DNA from 3 places in the Pseudoalteromonas sp. K222D genome. Region 2 is predicted to be linked to each of the others. Evidence: predicted binding sites of a transcription regulator. Region 2 holds the regulator's gene; each other region holds the start of a gene.

Region 1 (3,273 bases), on a different contig from region 2:
AACTCATCATCAAGCATAAGATCATCGTCTTGCCACTCTATGTGTTCATCGGTAATTGCTGTGGCTTCAACCTCGGGTAGGCGCTGTTCAAGCTCGTCTAGTTTTTCTTCAAGGCGAATTAAGCTACTGGTAATGTAATCAAGCGCATCAAAAATTCTGTCATCGCGCTGGCTACTCGTTGCACTTGTCAGTTGAGTATTTTGATTAGGGTTGGTAACAGCCTGCAGCTTACTTTTAATACCTAAGCTGGCAAGTAGTTTGGCTTGCTTTAGGGCTTTGTCTTTATTGCTTGGCACAAATAGCGGTTTACCATTAAAAAAAAGCGACACTTTTTCATTTGATGTTTTTAATTTAGTAGCAAGCATGGCAGTAACAGCTTTGCTGTCAACGCCCTCAGCGAGTCCTACAAAGGTAACACGAAAGTTGTCGGCCATTTTTAATTCCCTAAGCTTTTATAGTAAAACGAGTATATACCGAAAGTGCAAAACAATTCGAGAGTGATTTATGTTTCACGGCTTGAATAATAAGCTTTAGATATAAAAACGACCCTTAAAAGGGCCGTTTATATTTTTAATAGTATGTTGGCTTAAAGGCCAGCAGCAGCGCGAAGTGCTTCTGCTTTATCAGTACGCTCCCAAGGGAACTCTTCACGACCAAAGTGGCCGTAAGCCGCCGTTGGAAGGTAGATAGGGCGTTCTAAATCAAGCATTTTAATTAAACCGTAAGGGCGCAAGTCAAAGTGCTCACGAATAAGCTCAATTAAACGGCTTTCTTCTAGCTTGCTGGTACCAAAGGTTTCTACGCTTATAGACGTAGGCTCTGCAATACCAATAGCGTACGATACTTGTAGCTCACACTTATCAGCAAGGCCAGCAGCAACAATGTTTTTAGCAACATAACGTGCAGCATAGGCAGCACTACGGTCAACTTTTGATGGATCTTTACCAGAGAAAGCACCGCCACCGTGACGAGCCATGCCGCCGTAGGTATCTACAATGATTTTACGACCGGTTAAGCCACAATCGCCCATTGGTCCGCCAATTACAAAGCGACCTGTTGGGTTAATAAAAAACTTAGTCGCGCTAGTAATTAGCTCAGCAGGAAGTACCGGCTTGATGATAGTTTCCATCACCGCTTCGATTAAATCTTTTTGTGAAATATCTTCGCTGTGCTGCGTAGAAAGTACAACAGCATCAATACCTACTGGCTTGCCGTTTTCGTATGCAAACGTAACTTGTGATTTTGCATCTGGGCGTAACCAGTTAAGCTCGCCGCTTTTACGAACCTGTGCTTGGCGCTGCACTAAACGGTGTGAGTAGGTAATAGGAGCAGGCATTAGTACTTCAGTTTCGTTACATGCGTAACCAAACATTAAGCCTTGATCGCCAGCGCCTTGTTCTTCTGGGCTAGTACGGTCAACACCTTGGTTAATGTCAGGAGACTGTTTACCAATAGTGTTTAAAATTGCACATGAATCTGCATCAAAACCCATATCTGAATTAGTGTAGCCAATGTCGCGAATTGTTTTACGTGTAATTTCTTCGATATCAACCCATGCGCTAGTAGTGATTTCACCACCAACCATAACCATACCGGTTTTTACGTAAGTTTCACACGCAACTCGGGCATGAGAATCTTGCTCAAGGATAGCATCAAGTACCGCATCAGAGATTTGATCGGCGATTTTATCCGGATGACCTTCAGAAACAGATTCAGAAGTAAATAAATGTTTTGCCATTGTATTTCTGCTCACAAATATTGCGCTTCACAAACGTCGGTATTAGCGCTTAAAAATTAAGGGGCGTATTTTATCGAAAACAAAACACCTTGCATAGTGTTTTTACGCCTAGACGTCTAAATAAAATATTTAATAACTTTTCGGTCTCAAAAAATATTCATAATGACCTATTATTATGGGTTTTTAATTGCACACCGCCCCTACAATAAGTAAGAATGGACTATACACTAGTCGCCAAGTTATACGGCGGCATAATCGAATACATAAATACCCGCGCAAAAATATATTAAGGTAGGAGAATTCATGCCATCTCGCAAAGAACTTGCAAATGCTATTCGTGTCTTGTCAATGGACGCAGTACAAAAGGCCAAATCTGGTCATCCTGGAGCCCCTATGGGCATGGCAGATATCGCAGAAGTATTATGGCGCGATTATCTAAAACATAACCCAACAAACCCAGAATGGGCTGACCGAGATCGCTTTATATTATCGAACGGCCACGGTTCAATGCTTATTTATTCTTTATTACATTTAACGGGTTATGATTTACCGTTAGACGAAATTAAAAACTTCCGTCAAATGCATTCAAAAACACCTGGTCACCCAGAGTACGGTTATGCACCAGGAATCGAAACTACTACGGGCCCGTTAGGTCAAGGGATCACTAACGCAGTAGGTATGGCAATTGCCGAAAAAGCGCTAGCTGCACAGTTTAACCGTGAAGGTCACGATATTGTTGATCACTTTACCTATGCATTTATGGGCGACGGCTGCTTAATGGAAGGTATTTCTCATGAAGCAGGTTCACTTGCAGGCACATTAGGCCTAGGTAAACTTGTTGCATTTTGGGATGACAACGGCATTTCAATCGATGGCGAAGTAGAAGGTTGGTTTACCGATGATACGCCAGCTCGCTTTAAAGCATACGGTTGGCATGTAATTAGCGGTGTTGATGGCCACGACAGCGATGCTATAAGTGCTGCAATCGCAGAAGCTAAAAGTGTTACCGATAAGCCATCACTAATTTGTTGTAAAACAATTATTGGTTACGGCTCACCTAATAAGTCGGGTAGCCACGACTGCCATGGTGCACCACTAGGTGAGGACGAAATTAAAGCGTCTCGCGAATTTTTAGGTTGGACTGGCGATGCATTCGAAATCCCTGCAGACATTTATGCACAATGGGATAGCAAAGAAAAAGGCCAACAGCTTGAATCAAGCTGGGACGAAAAATTTGCAGCATACGCAAAAGCATACCCAGAGCTAGCGTCAGAATACAAGCGTCGTATTAACAACGAACTGCCAGGCGATTGGGCTGCAAAATCTCAAGCGTACATTGAAGAGCTGCAAGCAAACCCTGCAAACCCTGCATCGCGTAAAGCGTCGCAAAATGCATTAAACGCATTTGGCCCGATATTACCAGAGTTTATGGGTGGCTCTGCCGATTTAGCTGGCTCAAACCTAACAATTTGGGATGGCTCTAAAGGCTTAACACGCGACGATGCAAGCGGTAACTACATTTATTACGGTGTACG
Region 2 (3,273 bases):
TAATTGTCCATCACTTAGCGTAAACAAGCCTCTTGCGTCTTGCATGCATGCAGCAACATTAAGTTGCTGCAAATACGCTGCGAGCAAACGAGCTGACCACAACTCACCATAGGCGAGTAGCGCCGCTTCTTGCAACTGCTCAGTACTCGCTAATTTAGCAACTAAACTTAGCTCTTCATTTAGAGTGGTTAAAGCGCTGCGCTTTAAATCGCCCTGCAGTAGCTGCGTTATTAAATCACTTTGATGATTGTTTAATTGCAATACAATATCAGCGAGCGCTTGAGTATCGTGCTGCTGATAACTTTGCCACAGTTTTACTAATGTATCTGTGGTTTTTCCTGCAGCCGATACCACTACACAATCACCGGGCTGAGCTTGCCCTATAATTATTTTTGCAACGCTTTTATAGCGCTCGGCTGAGCTTAAACTCGAACCACCAAACTTATGAATATTATTAGTCATATTAATTACCACAACGCCGGGTGAGCAGCGCTCAATTTAACATTACTACTTGCGCTAGCACCTGCTTTACCTGCGTTATTGTGCTGACCTGGTTGCACTAAATTAAATACCCGATCAAAGTCTGCTAATAAATCTGCTACATCTTCAATACCTACCGACACACGAATAAGCGTATCGCCAACGCCAGCGGCTAAACGAGCCTCGGCTTCCATTCCTGCATGCGTCATTGTTGCTGGGTGGCATATTAAGCTCTCTACGCCACCTAAAGATTCAGCTAAGCTAAATGTTTTAAGGTTTGTTAAAAATGCAGCTGCGTCATTTACATCACCTTTAATGTCAAAACTAACCATGCCACCAAAACCAAGTTGCTGTGCTTTAGCCAATTCATGTTGTGGATGCGACTCTAGCCCCGGGTAATATACTTGGCTAACAAATTTTGAGCTTTCAAGGTACTTAGCAATAGCTAAGGCATTTTCTTGATGCTGCCGTAAGCGTACATTTAAAGTACGCAAGCCACGCAAAGTTAAGTAACTATCAAACGGTGCCCCCGTTATACCAATATTATTTGCCCACCAAGCCAGTTCTTCACCTAGTTCGTCAGTTGCAGCAATAACCGCACCGCCAACCACGTCTGAGTGGCCATTTATGTACTTAGTGGTTGAGTGCACCACAATATCAACGCCAAATTTAATCGGGTTTTGTAATGCAGGCGATAAAAAAGTGTTATCTGCGGCTACCAAAGCACCGCATTGTTTCGCAATATCGGTTACTGCTTTAATATCAGTTAAACGTAAAATAGGGTTACTAGGGGTTTCTATCCAAATTAACTTAGGTTTGATTACTAAAATTTGCTGCAAACTTTCTGGTTTAGTTAAATCTAACACTTCGAGTTTTAATAGGCCGCGCTTTTGTAATGAGGTAAATAAGCGATAGCTGCCGCCATAACAATCATGGGGGATCACTAACGTATCGTCACTATTAAGCAGCTGAGTGGCTAAATGTACGGCAGCCATTCCTGTTGCAGTAATAATGCCGCGAGCACCACCTTCGAGTTCGCTGAGTGCTTGGGCTAAAGTATCACGATTTGGATTACCACTGCGGCCATAGTCATATTGACGTTTTGTATCAAAGTCGGCAAACGAATAAGTGGTTGATAAATACAGCGGAGGCACAACCGCGCCATGGTGCTTATCAGCATCGACACCACTGCGAACTGCAATTGTCGCTTTATTTTTTTCACTCATATTTATTACCTACTTATTTAGATGTTTAGACGTCTAAAACAGTAATTCATTCAACTTAAGAAGTCAAAACATTTAAACACCTAGCCATCTGTGCAACAAGTATTTGACTAATTTGTTTAAATCGATAGAATTTCACGCATATTCGCGCTATTTTTTAGTAGGGTGAGCAATTAATAATCTGAGGCAACGATACATCTTATGGCAAAATGGAATGGCGAGTATATTCACCCATACGCAGAACACGGGAAAAAATCAGAGCAAGTTAAAAAGATCACCGTTTCGATCCCGCTAAATGTATTAAAAGTACTAACCGATGAACGCACCCGTAGGCAAATTAATAACTTACGCCATGCAACTAATAGCGAGCTATTATGTGAAGCATTTTTGCATGCGTTTACTGGGCAACCGTTACCTAACGATGATGATTTACGTAAAGATAACGCCGAAAAAGTGCCTGAAGAAGTGAAAAAAATAATGCAAGAAATGGGCTTAGAAGTTCCTGTTTTAAACGAAGACTAAACAGCGGCTTTTAAACAAAAAAACCTCAGCCATGCTGAGGTTTTTTTATGGCTATAAATTACACTGAAGTAACTTAATACCGAGCAGCATAATGCTGCTTATTCCATATAGTTTGCTGGCAGCTCTATTTGCGCTACGCCTGAAGCAATGGCTGCTAATGCAACTGCTTTAGCAATACGCGGCAATAAACGCGGGTCCATAGGCTTAGGAATAATATACTCTGCACCAAACGCTAGCTTATCGACACCGGCAGCTTTTAGTACTTCTGGCGGAACCGGCTCTTTGGCAATACTACGAATAGCTTCAACTGCTGCAATTTTCATTTCATCGTTAATTTCACTGGCACGCACATCAAGTGCGCCACGGAAAATAAACGGAAAACACAACACGTTATTAACTTGGTTAGGGTAATCTGAGCGCCCTGTTGCCATAATTAAATCGCTACGTGCGCCGTGTGCCAGTGCCGGATCAATCTCAGGGTCTGGGTTCGAACAAGCAAATACGACTGGCTTTGCTGCCATTAATTTTAAATCATCGGCCGATAATAAGTTAGGGCCCGACACACCAACAAATACGTCAGCATCTTCAATTACATCTTGTAATGTACGCTTATCGGTATTGTTAGCAAATAACTGTTTGTACTCGTTTAAATCATCACGGCGAGTGTGAATAACACCTTTACGATCAAGCATATAAATATGTTCACGCAGTGCACCACACTTAATTAATAACTCCATACAAGCAATCGCTGCAGCGCCGGCACCTAAACATACAATAACTGCATCTTCAATATCTTTGCCTTGCACTTCCAGCGCATTTATCATACCTGCAGCCGTTACAATAGCCGTGCCGTGCTGATCATCATGAAAAACAGGAATACTACAGCGTTCAATAAGCGCCTTTTCAATTTCAAAACACTCTGGTGCTTTAATATCTTCAAGGTTAATACCGCCAAAAGTATCAGCAATATTAGCCACAGTATTTATAAAGTCTTCGGTGGTGCGGTGTTTTACTTCAATATCAATTGAGTCAATGCCTGCAAAACGCT
Region 3 (3,273 bases), on a different contig from region 2:
ATCGTTTACATCTGGCGACAATGAACAAGTTTTTGATGTTGGCCCAAGTACGCCTGCTACATAACGTGGTTTTTCGGGTGTTTTAGCACTAAACTCATCGCAAAGTAGCCGTGCCAATTTTGCCGACTCTAGGTTTATTTCACGGCTTAGATTAGCCATGTCGTAATCTTCCATCGAAATGGTGGTGGAGTTAAAGGTATTGGTTTCGATAATATCGGCACCGGCAGCTAAAAAGCTACGATGAATATCGGTAATTATTTTAGGCTGCGTAAGGCTTAGTAAATCGTTATTACCGCGAATAAGTACATGCCAATCTTTAAAGCGCTCACCGCGATAGTCTTGCTCTTCTAATTGGTGTGCTTGGATCATAGTGCCCATAGCGCCGTCTAAAATTAAAATTCGCTCTTTTAACGCTGCACTTAGTTCGTCGTGCTTATTTTGGTCATTATTAAGAGGGTTATTCGGCATAGTTGTTAGTCCTTACGTCTTGGCTAACTAAATTAATATCATAGGGTGTAGTTTGGTACACGTAATAATTTAACCAGTTCGAAAAAAGTAAAAAAGCATGGCTTTGCCACGTTTTTGAAGGTTGTTTAGTTGCATCATCATCTGGAAAGTAATTTTCGGGTTTGGGCGCATTGTCGCTTTTTTCGCAATCGCGTTGGTATTCAGCTTTTAACGAGTCGGCGTCATACTCTGGGTGGCCGGTAATAAACACTTGGCTGCCCGACTTATTTTTAACTAAGTAAGCACCTACTTTCTTAGAACCCGCTAGCACGACTAGTTCATTGCAAGCATTTATTTTATTTACATCTACATGGCCATAACGCGAATGCGGTACTAAAAAGGTGTCGTCAAAGCCGCGCGTTAACGCCCCATGTTCAAAATAACATTGGTGCGTAAATACGCCGCACAGTTTATCGGTTTTTAAATCGCGCTTTATTTTATAATGATGATAAAGCGCTGCATGCGCTGCCCAACACGAAAAAAGTGTAGACGTAACATGCTGCTCAGCCCAATCTAAAATTGCGGTAAACTCATCCCAGTATGCTACATCCTGGTACTCTAAATGCGCTAGCGGCGCGCCGGTAACTATTAATGCATCGTAGTTATTGTTTTTTACTTCTGAAAAATAACGATAAAAAGTGTCTAGGTGCTGCTCTGAATTACTGCTACTGCGATGAGTGTCAAGACGCAGTAGTTCTACATTTACTTGCAAGGGCGAATTGGCAAGCAAACGAATAAACTGTACTTCGGTTTCAACTTTATTAGGCATTAAGTTAAGAATAGCCAAACGCATGGGGCGAATTTCTTGCGTTTTTGCACGAGTTTGTGGCATTACAAATACGTTTTCTTGGCGCAGGCGAGCAATAGCTGGTAGCTCGTCTTTTACTGTAATTGGCATCCTTTTACTCCTATTCATCAAAACCGAAAACTTATTATGAACAGATAAGAAAAAATATCAACCAATAGATGTATAGATGTCTAAATATCCAAATGAAATTTTTTCATCCTATTTTATAATCGTTTTTGCGCACTTTATAGTTTGTTTGTCGGTTTAAAATTGGCCATTCGTTGACTGCCTCACCCGTCAACCACTACAATAGAGCATTGTAATTTTTATTATTATTTGAAGGTTTTTTCCATGGTTTTACCTGATAAATTTATATTCTCGATGAGTCGAGTTTCTAAGGTTGTGCCACCTAAGCGCACTATCTTAAAAGACATCTCGTTACACTTTTTCCCGGGCGCTAAAATTGGTGTGCTTGGTTTAAACGGCTCTGGTAAATCAACATTGCTACGTATTATGGCCGGTGTTGACCAAGACTTTGAAGGTGATGCCTTTCCACAACCAGGCACTAAAATTGGTTACTTACCGCAAGAACCTGTTTTAGACGAAAGCAAAACCGTACGCGAAATTGTTGAGCAAGCTGTTGGCGAAGTTAAATACGCGCTTAAACGCCTTGACGAAGTGTATAACGAATACGCCATGGAAGACGCTGACTTTGACGCACTTGCAAAAGAGCAAGGCGAGCTTGAAGCGGTTATTCAAGCGCACGATGGTCACAACATAGACAACGTTTTAGAGCGCGCTGCCGATGCACTACGTTTACCTGAGTGGGATGCTAAAATTGAGCACCTTTCGGGTGGTGAGCGCCGCCGTGTTGCTATATGCCGACTGTTACTTGAAAAACCAGACATGCTTATTCTCGATGAGCCAACTAACCACTTAGACGCTGAGTCGGTTGCCTGGTTAGAGCGCTTCTTACACGATTACGAAGGCACAGTTGTGGCGGTAACGCATGACCGTTACTTCCTAGATAATGTAGCAGGTTGGATTTTAGAGCTTGACCGTGGTGAAGGTATTCCATGGGAAGGTAACTACTCTTCGTGGTTAGAGCAAAAAGATGCGCGCCTACAACAAGAGCAAAAATCTGAAAAAGCACGTCAAAAGTCAATTGCACAAGAGCTTGAATGGGTTCGTTCAAACCCTAAAGGCCGCCAAGCTAAGTCAAAAGCACGTATGGCGCAGTTTACCGAAATGCAGCAGTCTGATTATCAAAAACGTAACGAAACCAACGAAATGTTTATTCCGCCTGGCCCACGTTTAGGGGATCAAGTGCTTGAAATAACTAACTTACGTAAAAGCTTTGGCGACCGTGTATTAATCGACGATTTAAGCTTTAGCATGCCAAAAGGTGCCATTGTGGGCATTATTGGTGCTAACGGCGCGGGTAAATCAACACTGTTTAAAATGATCAGCGGCGAGCAACAGCAAGACAGCGGCAACATCACCATAGGTGAAAGCGTACACATTGCAACGGTTGATCAGTTCCGTGACGGTATGGACGAAAGCAAAACTGTTTTCCAAGAAATATCTGACGGGCAAGACGTACTTAAAATTGGTAATTTTGAGTTCCCAAGCCGTGCTTACGTTAGCCGTTTTAACTTTAAAGGTAACGATCAGCAAAAGTTTGTTAAAGACCTATCGGGTGGTGAGCGTAACCGTTTACACCTTGCTAAGTTATTAAAAGCTGGCGGTAACGTGTTACTACTCGATGAGCCAACTAACGACTTGGACGTTGAAACACTACGTGCACTAGAAAACGCTATTTTAGAGTTTCCTGGTTGTGTAATGTGTATATCGCATGACCGTTGGTTCCTTGACCGTATCGCTACACATATTTTAGATTACCGCGACGAAGGCCAAATTAACTTCTTTGATGGTAACTACACTGAGTACGAAGAGTGGCTTAAAAAGAAGTTAGGTGC

The links. Region 2 encodes MetJ, which represses methionine synthesis genes. Its sites were predicted from a motif close to TAGACGTCTAGACGTCTA; they were not measured.
Region 1: a site for MetJ is predicted at 1,840-1,857, ahead of metK (methionine adenosyltransferase). Genes of this name have one in related genera too.
Region 3: a site for MetJ is predicted at 1,471-1,488, ahead of metA (homoserine O-succinyltransferase). Genes of this name have one in related genera too.

The regions. Positions count from the first base shown of each region.
Region 1 is NZ_JAGGDL010000023.1:4,068-7,340, reverse strand. Features, by position in the region: gene J5X91_RS12005 (hypothetical protein) at 1-434, opposite strand, end outside; gene metK (methionine adenosyltransferase) at 587-1,738, opposite strand; gene tkt (transketolase) at 2,042-3,273, shown strand, end outside.
Region 2 is NZ_JAGGDL010000006.1:80,977-84,249, forward strand. Features, by position in the region: gene metL (bifunctional aspartate kinase/homoserine dehydrogenase II) at 1-462, opposite strand, end outside; gene metB (cystathionine gamma-synthase) at 468-1,706, opposite strand; gene metJ (met regulon transcriptional regulator MetJ) at 1,905-2,225, shown strand; gene J5X91_RS05270 (malic enzyme-like NAD(P)-binding protein) at 2,324-3,273, opposite strand, start outside.
Region 3 is NZ_JAGGDL010000009.1:104,663-107,935, reverse strand. Features, by position in the region: gene J5X91_RS07120 (homocysteine S-methyltransferase family protein) at 1-468, opposite strand, end outside; gene metA (homoserine O-succinyltransferase) at 458-1,405, opposite strand; gene ettA (energy-dependent translational throttle protein EttA) at 1,646-3,273, shown strand, end outside.